2 regions of the Peribacillus sp. NPDC097197 genome follow, and region 2 is predicted to be linked to the other one. Evidence: predicted binding sites of a transcription regulator. Region 2 holds the regulator's gene; the other holds the start of a gene.
What was found. The regulator LexA, encoded in region 2, represses DNA repair genes until DNA is damaged. The targets are predictions, from matches to a motif close to CGAACATATGTTCG.

Region 1 (6,646 bases), on a different contig from region 2:
ATTATACAATTCAATTGTGCACAATCTAAATGAAAAGATTGGAGAGATAAACAATGACAAAAACACTATTTACGACGTCCGTAACGGTTGATGGAGGAAGAGAAGGAACGGCCATTTCAGCTGATGGAAACTTTACGGTTGATATTGCAATGCCCGGAACGCCAAGGGCTAAACAGATGCCTGAAGCTTCTAATCCTGAACAGCTTTTTGCAGCAGGATATGCGGCTTGTTTTGATAGTGCTTTACAATCGGTTGGAAAGATTGAAGGTGCTACATTTACTTCAAACGTCACAGCCAATGTCAGTTTATTGATGGGTGATATGCATCAATACAGCTTGGCTGTAACATTAGTCGTAAAGGGATCAGGAATCGATAAAAATTCATTTGAAACTTTCGTTCATAAAGCTCACCAAATGTGCCCTTATTCAAAAGCAATCAACGGCAATGTGGATGTTGCCATTGAAATTGAAGTAGAATAAAGCAATTTCACAAAAAAACGCTTGGGTTTGAAGTGAACCCAGGCGTTTTTCTATTCCTTCAAAGTGCTTGCAAGGTTTTTAATAGTTGAAGCAGCGACGCTTTCAAATCCTCAACCACTTGCTTATCTTCACCGGACATATCCGAAATGCGTTCAGGAATGAAACAGGCTTCTTCCCTTAAATCAAGTCCCTTTCGAGTCAGCTGAATCATGACAGACCTTTCATCTTTAGTGGACCGTTCACGAACAATGAGCCCATTCTGCTCCATCCGTTTCAACATGGGAGTGAGCGTTCCTGAATCAAGTGCAAGTAACTCCCCTAATTTCTTCACTGTAAGCGTGTCTTGCTCCCATAGTAAAAGCAGAACGAGATATTGAGGATACGTTACGTTAAGTTTGGTAAGTAGTGGTTTATACTTCTTGGTCATTTCCCTCGAATTTGCATATAGAAGGAAGCATAGTTGATTTTCCAGTACAGATTCTATTCTTTTTTCCATTTCATCACCAACTAATAGTAGTCCATTCGATAAGCGGGTACCTATCAAACTTACTTTTAATATAATCGTTATGCTTTATAAAATAAAGCGATTCGGCCATCCAAACAGAATTACGAAGGAATTTAATTTGTTCCATGTCATTTTCCTCATACAAAAACATCCCCGTTATAAGTACATGGGTACCAACGAAGATGCTTTCCATTTATAGTTTTTTTGGTCGGGTCATAATAAACATCCCGATTTCATTAAAATCATTTATAGTTTTTCCAGTTAAGATTACTTTCACCCAACAGCTCTTCGAATGATTTATTTTTCTCACGCTGTTTTCTTTCTTGACGTTTCTTTTCTTCTTCTGCTGCTCTCTTCTCTTGTTCCGCATCGTTTAATTCTTTTTGTTTTTGGCGAAGCTGCGACATGATATCTTGATTGAGCATATCACCAAGTTTCAATGATGACGATGCTTCTTTTTCTTGCTTTTTACTTTGATTTTGATTGCGCGGCTGTTTCTTTTTCATCCTTAAAACCCCCTGACATTATACATTATTATACCATGACTCCGGTTTTACCCGTGACGATTTCTTAACAGTATTTTCTTATTTTTCAACATGGTAAAATAAACTAAAAACAAGGAGGTTCACCATGAAAAAATGGGGTCTCGCAATTGCCGGCATCTTGACGTATATGGTCGGCATCGGTATTTATTTTTCTAATCGGCTCATGTACATGAAGAAGAAGGAAGATGATTTCATCAAAGATCGTGAAGTCTTGGCTAAACGGTTCATTCAAGAGGATTTTGATACCCTGCCTAAAAGCGAAATCTGGGTACCTTCTCCATCTGGGTATTCCTTGAAATGCATGTTTATTGAACCGCATCCTACGAATAAGTGGATCATTATTGCTCACGGCGTGACAGAAAATAAAACGAACTCGATCAAGTACATGAACATTTTCCTTAAGCGTGGATTCAATGCGGTCATCTATGATCACCGTCGTCATGGAGACTCCGGTGGGAAAACAAGCAGCTATGGACATTATGAAAAATCCGACTTGAAAGCCGTGATTGACGAGTTAAAAAAACGTAAAGGTTCAGATCTTTTCTTCGGCATTCATGGTGAATCCATGGGGGCTGTGACCCTTCTTCTATATGCGGGCATGCTTGAAGATGGAGCAGATTTTTATATTGCCGATTGTCCATTTTCCAATTTTGAAAAGCAAATTCAACATCAAATCGGTATGGAAATCCCTTTTCCAACCTGGAGCATCTTTCCACTTGGGCGCATGTTCATCAAACTTCGTGATGGATATTGGACGAACGAAGTATCACCGATAGATTTCATTAGTACTATCGAAAAACCAGTGCTGTTCATTCATAGTGAACCTGATACTTTCATTCCCGCTTCCATGACACTTGAATTATATGAAGCAAAAAAAGGACCAAAACAACTTTACCTCGCAAAAAACGGGGCTCACGCACAATCATATAATGCTAATCCCAAGGAATATGAGGAACGGATCGACCAATTTCTCGAACAGCTTGTATTGAAATAGACAAAGGGAGAATCCCACGACTATCGGGATTCTCCCTTTGCTTTTTTTAGAGTTTATTAAAGTAACTCATCCTTGGATTCAAGATTTGATTCGGGCTTTTTAGCTGAAAGCAGTTTGCTTCGACCACAAAGTCTATTGTCATGATATCATCGAGAAAAATCATTTTAGATTTTTCGACATAAAGGGGAATTCCATTAGTTTCCACTTTTTGATTATCCTCCTCAAGCTCGTCAACGAGCCAAAGAGCTGTCACGCCACTTACTACGCAACCACAGCCATCTGTATCATATTTCAACTGTAAATGTCCTTCTTTTCCCTGTATTTTATCGGAAAGTTTTTCGGCTGCTCTATCTGTCCATTCAATGTACATCTCATTTCCCCCTATTCGTTCCATTCCCCCATTATAAACGATGAAAGGACCCCTGTCCTTTTCCCGCACTCTTGTGCATCCATGGGGATAATCCCACCATTCTTATTCCATCAATCTTACATCCGCTATATGGGAAAGTTGAATATAATGTGGTTGCTGAAAATGGTCAATAATATGAAGTCTTTGCAAGCATTCATCATAATAATGAATGCTTCCGATTAAAAGCTGGTAACGGGTTCTGTCATAATAGGCAATCGTGACCTCTCTACCTTCTTCCATCGCTTCCCCCATCACAGCATTCATTTCTTCAAACTGCTGTTCATCGAGAATGCGTCTTGCTTCATGGCTATCCTCCGCCACCCAATCCCGCAACATCTTCACATGCTCCGGTAGCATCATGGATGTCCATTTGATACGCCCCCGATCATGAATCATTCTTTTTTCCTCCTCTGACGACTTTGTCAAGCCTTATGCCCGCCAAGCAATCCGCTTCTATAAACGGCCGTCCCGGCTTTCGTATACGAAACCGCGCGCAACAGTGATTTTGAACCATATTTATGTCGAATGCGGTCAACGGTATAACTCAATTCCCGCTTTTTCCACCGTGAAGCATCAAATAAAGTCAGCTGCATCTCATTATCATCCACAATATTCGAGAGTGTGACCGAAACGCTACGAACCGTTTTTTGCTTATGATAGTTTTCATGAAAAAGTTCAAGACAGACTTTATACAATTCCATTGTGATATTTGTCGGTTCCTCAATCGAACGGGAGCGATGAAACCCACCGCCAAACTCATCCTTACTATAACCAATGCTCAGACTGATCGTCCGTCCAGCCTTCCTATGGGTACGAGCCCTTCTTCCGACTTCCTCACAAATTTCTACCATAACCTGCTTGATCTCGTGTTCTTCCTTGTAATCACGGAGTAAAATCTGACTTTTACCAAAGCTGACCTGCCCCTCGATGATCGGCGCCCCGAGATCTGACAAATCGATTCCCCAGGCATGATGATAAAGCTGATTGCCCATAATCCCGAACTTCGCTTCAAGCAATTGAAGGTCATAATTGGCAAGTTGCCCGACAGTGAATATTCCCATGCCATGAAGGGTCTTTTCCACCCTCCTTCCTATCCCCCACATTTCACGAAGCGGAGAAATCGGCCAAAGCTTAGCTGGTACGTCTTCATATGTCCACTCAGCTATTCCTGTATGTTTGGCCTCGAGATCAAGAGAAAGCTTCGCCATCAGCATGTTCGGCCCAATCCCGATTGCACTTGGAATCTGTAATTCCCTTTCAATGTCATCTTTTATTTTCCTGGCAATATTCCAGGCATCCCCCCATAAAGAAGCCGCTCCATCAACTTTCAAAAAACTTTCGTCCACACTGTATACATGAATCGCTTCTTTTGGAACATAGCGGTGAAACAAGCGCGTAATCTCCGTCGAAACTCTCAAATAAGTGGCCATTTTGGGTTCAACGACTAGAATGCGCGGATCTTTCGGTATCTCAAACTTCCGAGAACCTGTTTTTATACCGAATTCCTTCTTTAGCTTTGGAGAAGCCGCAAGCACAATGCTCCCCTCCCTATTCTTATCACCCACCACTGCCAAATAACATTCGAGCGGATCCAATCCATGCATGACCGCTGAGCAGCTAGCATAAAAACTTTTCATATCAATACACATAATTGATTGTTTCGGCATCATGCTATAATCCATTTTTTCTTCACCCTACATAGAATATATGTTCGCTTTTATATTATATCCCTCATTCTAAACGAATAAACGTTCGCATTCAATGGAAGTTTCATGACAAATTTCCACCTTTTTATGGGACTCTTTTAAATACCCATAAAAATCCTTTATTTTAAAAGTAATCCATTATATCCAACTAGTTTTCACAAATATAATTAGTTGGTATCTTGCCCAAAATGGGAACCGTGGCTTTTAACCCTTTTACTATTCAAGAAAAACGTTTTCTATGTTTTTTCACTAAGTATTATTACTTATTTTTTGTAATGAAAATGTAATCAAAAACTGGTTTGATTGTCACAATGGTATTGTAGGATAATATTGTTAAAGAAAAATAGAGAGATAGAGAGAGGAAATGAGATACATGAAGAAATGGATTGCCTCAGCTGCTGTTGCTTCTGCATTAATGCTGACCCCACTTCAGGCGTTTGCAAATATTGGAGATCAAACCCTCAGACCCGGAATGACACATAGTGATGTCAAACAACTACAAACCCTATTAAAAACTAAAGGTTATTTCACATATACTGGTTCACTGACTACTTACTACGGAACCTATTCAACAACTGCCGTAAAAAACTTTCAAAAAGCTAAAGGATTGACTGCCGATGGGATTGCAGGAAGAATTACCTTCAATGCGCTCGGTGTTTATAATGTCAATAATACAAGCATGATTAATTATGCAAAAACATTGATAGGCTCACCATACAAATGGGCTGGCACGACACCAGCAGGATTTGACTGTTCGGGGTTCATCTATTATGTATTCCAAAAATCACAAGGAATTACCCTACCACGGACAACATCCCAGCTTTATGCGAATACCGGATTGAAAGTATCATCGCCATCAAAAGGTGATCTTGTATTCTTTGATACTTCTTCTGGAAAGACGGGTGTTTCTCATGCTGGTATCTACATTGGAAACAATCAGTTCATTCATGCTTCCTCTTCTAAAGGAATTACCATCACCGATATGAATAACTCCTATTGGGCGCCAAAATACCTGGGTGCAAAAACTTTATAAAAAAACATAAGACTAAAACGAAGCAGGGCAGAATCTATTTGATTCTGCCCTGTTATTATTTTAGATATAAGATTTCTTCAGTAGAATCGTCTACGGTCACAGTAAATGATGCATCTAAGTTGGAGCGATTCATCATTTCAATATTGTATACATGCTCGGAAGGGAAATGAATGATTTCAAGAACCATGAAACGCTGACTAGGAGCTTTAGTCACATGCTTAAGTGCAGCAGTTACGGCCTTTTGCTCTTCTAGACTCTCTTCATCCTTTAAAATCCGTATCAATTCTGCATCCGCTTTCGAAGGAAATGATCCTTCGACCTCTCCACCGTACCATGGTTTAACTTTCATCCCGATTGCCAAGTCTGAATAACTGAGTTTTGCCCCATGTTCATCTTGTATATACGTATGATTTTTCACCTTGTAATACGTCCCTTTTATCAAAATCCGCTTATCATCTAAATCTGTAATGAATCCTTCTTCTCCCTTGCCAATGGACTTATGGGGTTGCTCTTCAGAGAAGGATTGACAGCTTCCCAGAATGAAAAAAAGGAATAAAAAGATAAAAGACTTTCCCATCACGAGCTTCATACAAAATCCCTCCTATAAAACAGACGAATTTACCAATGAAATGGTTACATAAAATGGAAAGTTAATCCAAATTAATTCAAAAAAAGGGAATGTCAGATGACACTCCCCTTGATTTCTTATTAAAATAGTAATCTTCACTTATATTAGAAGTATCTATTTTTTAAAAAATGCTTTTTTCCCAACGGTCTCAGTGATTCTTGGAAACAAGGTATAAAACTTACTCACCATATTCATCCAGGCGGGTAGATTGACTTCCCGTTTATTAGTTAGCATGGCAGCAACGATTTTGGCTGCTACATCCTCAGGCTTAAGCATGAATTTCTTAATGCCCTTCATATATGTCCCGGATTCATCCGCTATAGTAAAAAAGTTGGTTTCAATCGGTC
Region 2 (6,646 bases):
AATTACTAGGAATGATAAACCAGCAAAGAATAGGCCAATTGAAAACTTTTGAGGTATAGTTGGCTGACGTTTCCCTAATTTAACCCATAACCATGCGAATAAAGGAGCTAAAGTAATGATGAACAATGGGTTTAAAGATTGGAACCATGCTGGTGAAATGTGAAAACCTGCAAATTCTAACTGTGTCCGTTTATCAGCATAATTTGCTAAAATAGTTGAGCCTTGTTCTTGAATGGCCCAAAACATGACAGCTGCTATAAATAAAGGGATATAGGCTAGTAAACGTGAACGCTCAACAGATGTTGTTTTCGGACTACGGTACATCACAATAAAATACATGGTAGGAATTAGAATTCCAAGGATACCAACAAGCCCGATGAAGCTATTAAGTGTTAAGAGACCATTTGAGATAGCGATTGCACAAATGATGGCAATAATTATGATAGCTAGCCCAATCTTAGTGTAAACAGATTTCTTTTCATTCGGAGCCAAAGGATTGACAGGGGTTATTCCTGCAAGTCCAAGATTTTTTTTCTTTGTAGCCATGAAGACGATTAATCCAATAAACATACCAACGGCTGCAATGCCGAATCCAAGGTGGAAATTGTAATTCATTCCAACTGTTCCGACAATAAGCGGAGCAATGAATGCACCCGTGTTTATTCCCATGTAGAATATGCTGAAACCAGAATCTCGACGGTTATCGTCTTCTGCATATAGCTCTCCAACAATACTAGATACATTAGGTTTTAAAAGACCTGTACCTATAACGATTAGTATCATGGAAACGAAGAACATGGAAATACTGCCCGGAATCGCAAGGGCAATATGACCAAGCATAATCAATATACCGCCGTAAAAAACGGATTTCGATGTTCCGAAGATCCTATCGGCTAACCATCCACCAATAATTCCGGACATATATACTAACGACCCATAGATGGATACAATGGCTAGAGATGTTTTTTCATCAAGACCTAGTCCGCCTTTAGATACCTCATAATACATATAGTATACAAGAATGGCCTTCATACCATAATAGGAGAAGCGCTCCCAAAACTCCGTGAAGAAAAGGGTGAATAGTCCTTTAGGGTTTCCGAAAAAACCTTTTTGAGGAATGCTATCCAAAATTTTCTGTTTATTTATTGATGACATACATTCTCCTCCTTTTATTATTGTATAATAACTTTTCTTAGAGCTCTTGTAAAGAATATTTAGTGTATTTTAATAATAGTTCTTAATAACCTGTGTTTATTTTCCATTTTAGTAAAATGGAGGACTATCGAAATAGTATAATTAGGTAAGAAGGTATATATTAGAGCCCTTTAATCACTTTGGATTGAAAACGCACCGTTCATTTGATATATAATCCATTAAGTAAATGATTTGGGGTTTCGAATTGCAAGAACCTTCAACAAGTTATGAAAATCCAATTTTAAATGGTTGTGTAGAAAAAATGATGATGAATAAAGGTTGAAATATTAAAAAAGTATGGTAGGAAATAGTGTAAATAATTGAAAATAGGAATATTGTCATATCGACAAAAGAAGCCAAAATACTTATTCTAGTATAGAAAGCAATTTAATTGTTTTCTTTTTTACCATGTGGTGCCGCCAGATAATTGCAGTTATCTGGCGGCATTTATTATTATAACCAAATAATAATTTTCAACCATTCTTACTGGATGGTTTTCTTTGTGGTAGGGAGAACGGAAGATCAAACACTAAAGGCCACCCTTTTTAGGGCGGCCTTTTATAGTACCTATATAGGTAGAAGTATATAAGCAGCCGATAAGTTTATTGCCTGAGGAGCTTAAAGTGATTTTCATTAGTCACAAGTCTGTTCTATTAATAAAAAAATTTCATAAATTTTAGAGAAAGGAGGTGGTTATTTTTGGAGCTAATTTGGATGTTAATTGTTGGTGGAATAATTGGATGGCTGGGAAGTCTGATTTTAGGAAGGGATATGCCGGGTGGAATTATTGGAAATATCATTGCTGGATTTGTTGGAGCATGGCTTGGTACTGCAATATTAGGGCCAATCGGACCTGAGACAGAAGGGTTTTACATTGTGCCTGCGTTACTGGGTGCCATAATTGTTGTGTTTATTGTATCCATTATCATGAGAAATACAAGATGGAGGTAGAAAGCAGAGGGTACAAGATTGAATGAATTTGCCAGAATCACGTGTAGATGGTTTAGAGAAAGCTGATCTATATGTGTCCATTATTGCTTGAAAATGCTGTTCAACAATACTGGACAGTTTTTTTGCGTAAAAAAATAGAGGTTTTCGATCGAAGGATCCATCACTGTTTACTCAATCCGAATGATTATCTGAGTTCCTAAAAGACACTAAAGCTGTTTTAAGTGCGGTGTAATTACCGATACTGGCGTATCCGTAAAACCATCCCATAAAAATCCCTGTAGTCAAGTGATGCCGATGGCTTATGAATATAGAAAGGATTAAACCAAGACATAACGCAATAGTGGGTACGTAACTTCGGGGGATAGGTAAGAGAAACTTTATAATTTGAGTCAAAATCATGATAGTTGGGATAGCAATTACAGCATCCCAAAAATTTGTATGTATTGTCGGAAAATCCATAGTAACACCACTTTCAAAAAGAAATGTCTATTGAACTAATTTCACCGGATATAAAAGAATTATACCTTGTTATTTTGACTCGGTTTGTTATTCAATGCTCTCTAGTAAAATATTATAATATTGCTTCTGTCATATACATAGGATGTAATACATAGACTTAAAACAAATAAAAAAAGCGCAATTTGCGCGCTTTTAGTGAATTTGCCTATATAGCCCGATCACTCTTCCAAGAATGGTTACATCTCTTAGAATGATAGGTTCCATATTGGAGTTTTCTGGCTGAAGCCGTATGTAATCCGGTTCCTTAAAGAATCGTTTAACGGTGGCTTCATCATCTTCCGTCATGGCCACGACGATATCTCCGTTATTGGCATTGCTTTGTTGTTTTACAATGACATAATCTCCATCATGAATTCCTGCTTCAATCATACTTTCACCCATAATTTCAAGCATGAACACATGATCATCATGTGGAACCATACTTTCAGGAAGAGGGAAGTATTCCTCTATGTTCTCGATGGCAGTTATCGGCATACCTGCGGTTACTTTTCCGAGAAGTGGTACGTTAACTACGTTTGTTTTTGGAATGTTATTAGATTCTTCTATATTTAAAATCTCAATGGCCCTTGGTTTAGTCGGGTCGCGTCTGATTAAGCCTTTGCTTTCCAAACGAGATAAATGTCCATGTACAGTCGAACTTGATGCAAGTCCCACAGCTTCGCCAATCTCTCTAACGGAAGGTGGATAACCTTTTTGACGAACTTCATCTTTTATGAAATCAAGAATATCCTGCTGCCGTTTTGATAGTTTAGTCATATACGCACCTCTTCTCTATAATTCTTTGCTATATTATAGCATGGCTCCACATGCTATACAAACATAAGTTCGAATTTGGTTGTTGACTGAAACAAATGTTCGTATTATAATTCAATCATCAACTAAAAACGAACGTACATTCGCTATGGAGGGATATTAATGAAGACATTTTGCAAAAATAATATTTATACGATTCTATTAGCAGGATTTGTATTTATCTTGTCTATTTTATTCTCTTTCACATTAGATAGTAATCAAAATAAGGATTTCCTTTCGATTGAAATTAACGAAGGTGATACTATATGGGAGATTTCAGAAGAATATGGTCAAACCGAATTGACAAAAAAAGAATTCATTGGTTGGATAGAAGAGTATAACGGTGTAAGGGCGGATACTATTAAGGCAGGTCAAATCATTGTCATACCAGTTGAAAGTGAAAAAGTAGTCCAAAGTTTGGCTAGTAAGCAGTAAAGGTAGGTTCATATGAAAGCAGTCATCTATTGTCGGGTAAGTACAGAAAAAGAAACACAGGAAACCTCGCTAGCTAGGCAGGAAGAGGAATTAGTGAAGTTAGCAGAACATAATGACATGGAAGTCGTTTCAATAATAAGAGAGCAGGCAAGTGGTTACGAACTGAACCGTGACGGGATATTTGACATGCTTGATCTTTTTAAGACAAAAGAAGCGGATGTTCTCTTGATTCAAGATGAAACTAGGTTGGGAAGAGGAAATGCTAAAATTGCCTTGTTTCATGTTGTACTTAAAGAAGGAGTGAAGATTTTCACACTTTCTCATGATGGTGAGTTAGAATTATCGGACTCTGATGCCATGGTTATCCAAATTGTTGGTATTGTAGAAGAATATCAACGTAAACTACATAACCTGAAAATTAAACGTGGTATGCTTAGGGCCGTTGAAAATGGCTACCGGCCCCAGAAAAACCTGAAGAACCAAAGAAACTCCACTGGCAGGGATCGTAAAGAAGTACCCATAGAAGAAATTGTGAAACTGCGTTCGAATGGATTAACTTTTGCGGAGATTGCGGCAACACTGAGAGGCTTTGGCTATGAAGTGTCAAAAGCAACGGTACACCGCAGATTCTTGGAATACCAGCAAGGTACACCGAAGAATCAATCATAGAACTTGTAATTTCACTTTTTTTTTAATACCATGTCAATATCCGTATATATAAAGGAGAAAAATTATGCTATCAAAAGAAAAAATGGCCCGTATCAATGAACTTTCTAAAAAAGCTAAGGGAGAAGGCTTAACTGTAGAAGAGGCAAAAGAGCAAACTTCCTTACGAAGTGAGTATTTGGAGACATTTAGACGTTCAATGGCTGATACGCTAGAAAATGTTAAAGTTATCGATCCGGAAGGTAATGATGTCACGCCTCAAAAAATTAAAAATATTAAAGAAAAAAAAGGTTTACATTAACCAATAAGGACTGATGATGGCCCCATCATTAGGATTACTCATGAGGAATGTAAAGTGAAAAAAGAGAATGCATTGATGTATGTATTCTCTTTTTTGGTTTAACCTAACCTTGGTAAATCCTTAATTAGTAGAAAATTGAATTAGCTGTGTAAGAAATGGTTATTTTAGTTGTGATATTAAGTTAGTCAATATAATATAAAGAGGTACACTACAGGAAGGGATGTTTTACACATGTTAGATAAATTAGATGCACTTTCTATTAATACAATTCGTACATTATCGATCGATGCAATTGAAAAGGCTAATTCAGGTCATCCAGGCATGCCTATGGGTGCAGCTCCCATGGCATATAAGCTGTGGACTGATTATATGAATCATAACCCGAAAAATCCTGATTGGTTTAATAGAGACCGTTTTGTTTTATCGGCAGGACATGGTTCCATGCTATTATACAGTCTCCTGCATTTATCAGGTTACGGCTTGACAATGGATGACTTAAAGGGTTTCCGTCAATGGGGAAGTAAAACTCCTGGGCATCCTGAATACGGACATACTGCTGGTGTAGATGCCACTACTGGACCACTTGGCCAAGGGATTGCAATGGCCGTAGGTATGGCAATGGCAGAACGTCACTTGGCTGAAAGCTACAATCGTGATTCTTATAATGTAGTTGATCATTATACATATAGTATTTGTGGGGATGGAGACTTAATGGAAGGCGTTTCAGCTGAAGCTGCTTCTTTAGCAGGCCATCTTCAACTAGGAAGACTTGTCGTTTTATATGATTCAAACGATATTTCTCTTGATGGAGATCTTAGCCAATCATTCAGTGAAAGTGTAGCAGACCGTTTTAAATCATACGGCTGGCAGTATCTGAGAGTGGAGGACGGCAACGATTTACAACAAATCGCAAAAGCCATTGAAGAAGCAAAGACTGATGAAGCTCGTCCAACTTTAATTGAAGTGAAGACAGTGATTGGTTATGGTTCTCCTAACCGCTCTGGTAAGTCTGCTGCTCACGGTGCTCCCCTTGGTGCTGATGAAATGAAGTTGACAAAAGAAGCTTACAAATGGACATTCGAAGAAGACTTTTATGTTCCGGATGAAGTATATGCACACTTTAATGAAGCTTGTGTAGAAGCTGGAAATAAAAAAGAACAAGAATGGAATGAACTATTTAATAAATATAAAGAAGCGTACCCTGAGCTCGCAGAACAGCTGGAGCTTTCTATAAAAGGTGAACTACCTGCAGACTGGGATCAAGAAATTCCAGTTTATGAAGAAGGCAAGACATTGGCTTCGCGTGCTTCCAGTGGAGAAGTATTGAATGCATTAGCGAAAAAACTACCTAGCCTTATTGGAGGTTCAGCCGATTTAGCAGGTTCAAATAATACATCCATCAAAGGTGCTACAGATCTATTGCCTGGAAATTATAGTGGACGTAATATATGGTTTGGTGTACGTGAATTCGCTATGGGAGCAGCATTGAACGGGATGACGCTACATGGTGGCATCAAGGTTTACGGTGGAACATTCTTCGTATTCTCTGATTATCTACGTCCATCCATCCGAATGGCTGCCTTAATGGGACTTCCTGTAACATATGTATTCACTCACGACAGTATCGCTGTTGGTGAAGACGGACCGACACATGAGCCTATCGAACAATTAGCCTCATTACGTGCCATGCCTAATCTTGGTGTGATTCGTCCAGCTGATGGTAATGAAGTTGCAGCAGCTTGGAAGGTCGCTATTGAGTCTAAAGATAAACCAACGGCACTTGTGTTA

Region 1: the regulator LexA is predicted to act here: its motif matches at 4,674-4,687, upstream of ACQKL6_RS04530 (Y-family DNA polymerase).

What each region holds. Positions count from the first base shown of each region.
Region 1 covers NZ_JBNNST010000002.1:425,305-431,950, forward strand. Annotated here, with positions in the region: gene ACQKL6_RS04500 (Ohr family peroxiredoxin) at 54-479, shown strand; gene ACQKL6_RS04505 (MarR family winged helix-turn-helix transcriptional regulator) at 538-975, opposite strand; gene ACQKL6_RS04510 (YqkE family protein) at 1,227-1,490, opposite strand; gene ACQKL6_RS04515 (alpha/beta hydrolase) at 1,615-2,523, shown strand; gene ACQKL6_RS04520 (iron-sulfur cluster biosynthesis family protein) at 2,570-2,893, opposite strand; gene ACQKL6_RS04525 (YolD-like family protein) at 2,996-3,328, opposite strand; gene ACQKL6_RS04530 (Y-family DNA polymerase) at 3,355-4,614, opposite strand; gene ACQKL6_RS04535 (C40 family peptidase) at 5,012-5,671, shown strand; gene ACQKL6_RS04540 (DUF3221 domain-containing protein) at 5,727-6,260, opposite strand; gene ACQKL6_RS04545 (SDR family NAD(P)-dependent oxidoreductase) at 6,414-6,646, opposite strand, start outside.
Region 2 covers NZ_JBNNST010000011.1:65,783-72,428, reverse strand. Annotated here, with positions in the region: gene ACQKL6_RS15120 (peptide MFS transporter) at 1-1,155, opposite strand, end outside; gene ACQKL6_RS15115 (GlsB/YeaQ/YmgE family stress response membrane protein) at 1,909-2,145, shown strand; gene ACQKL6_RS15110 (hypothetical protein) at 2,317-2,604, opposite strand; gene lexA (transcriptional repressor LexA) at 2,797-3,420, opposite strand; gene yneA (cell division suppressor protein YneA) at 3,580-3,891, shown strand; gene ACQKL6_RS15095 (YneB family resolvase-like protein) at 3,904-4,560, shown strand; gene ACQKL6_RS15090 (DUF896 domain-containing protein) at 4,625-4,858, shown strand; gene tkt (transketolase) at 5,090-6,646, shown strand, end outside.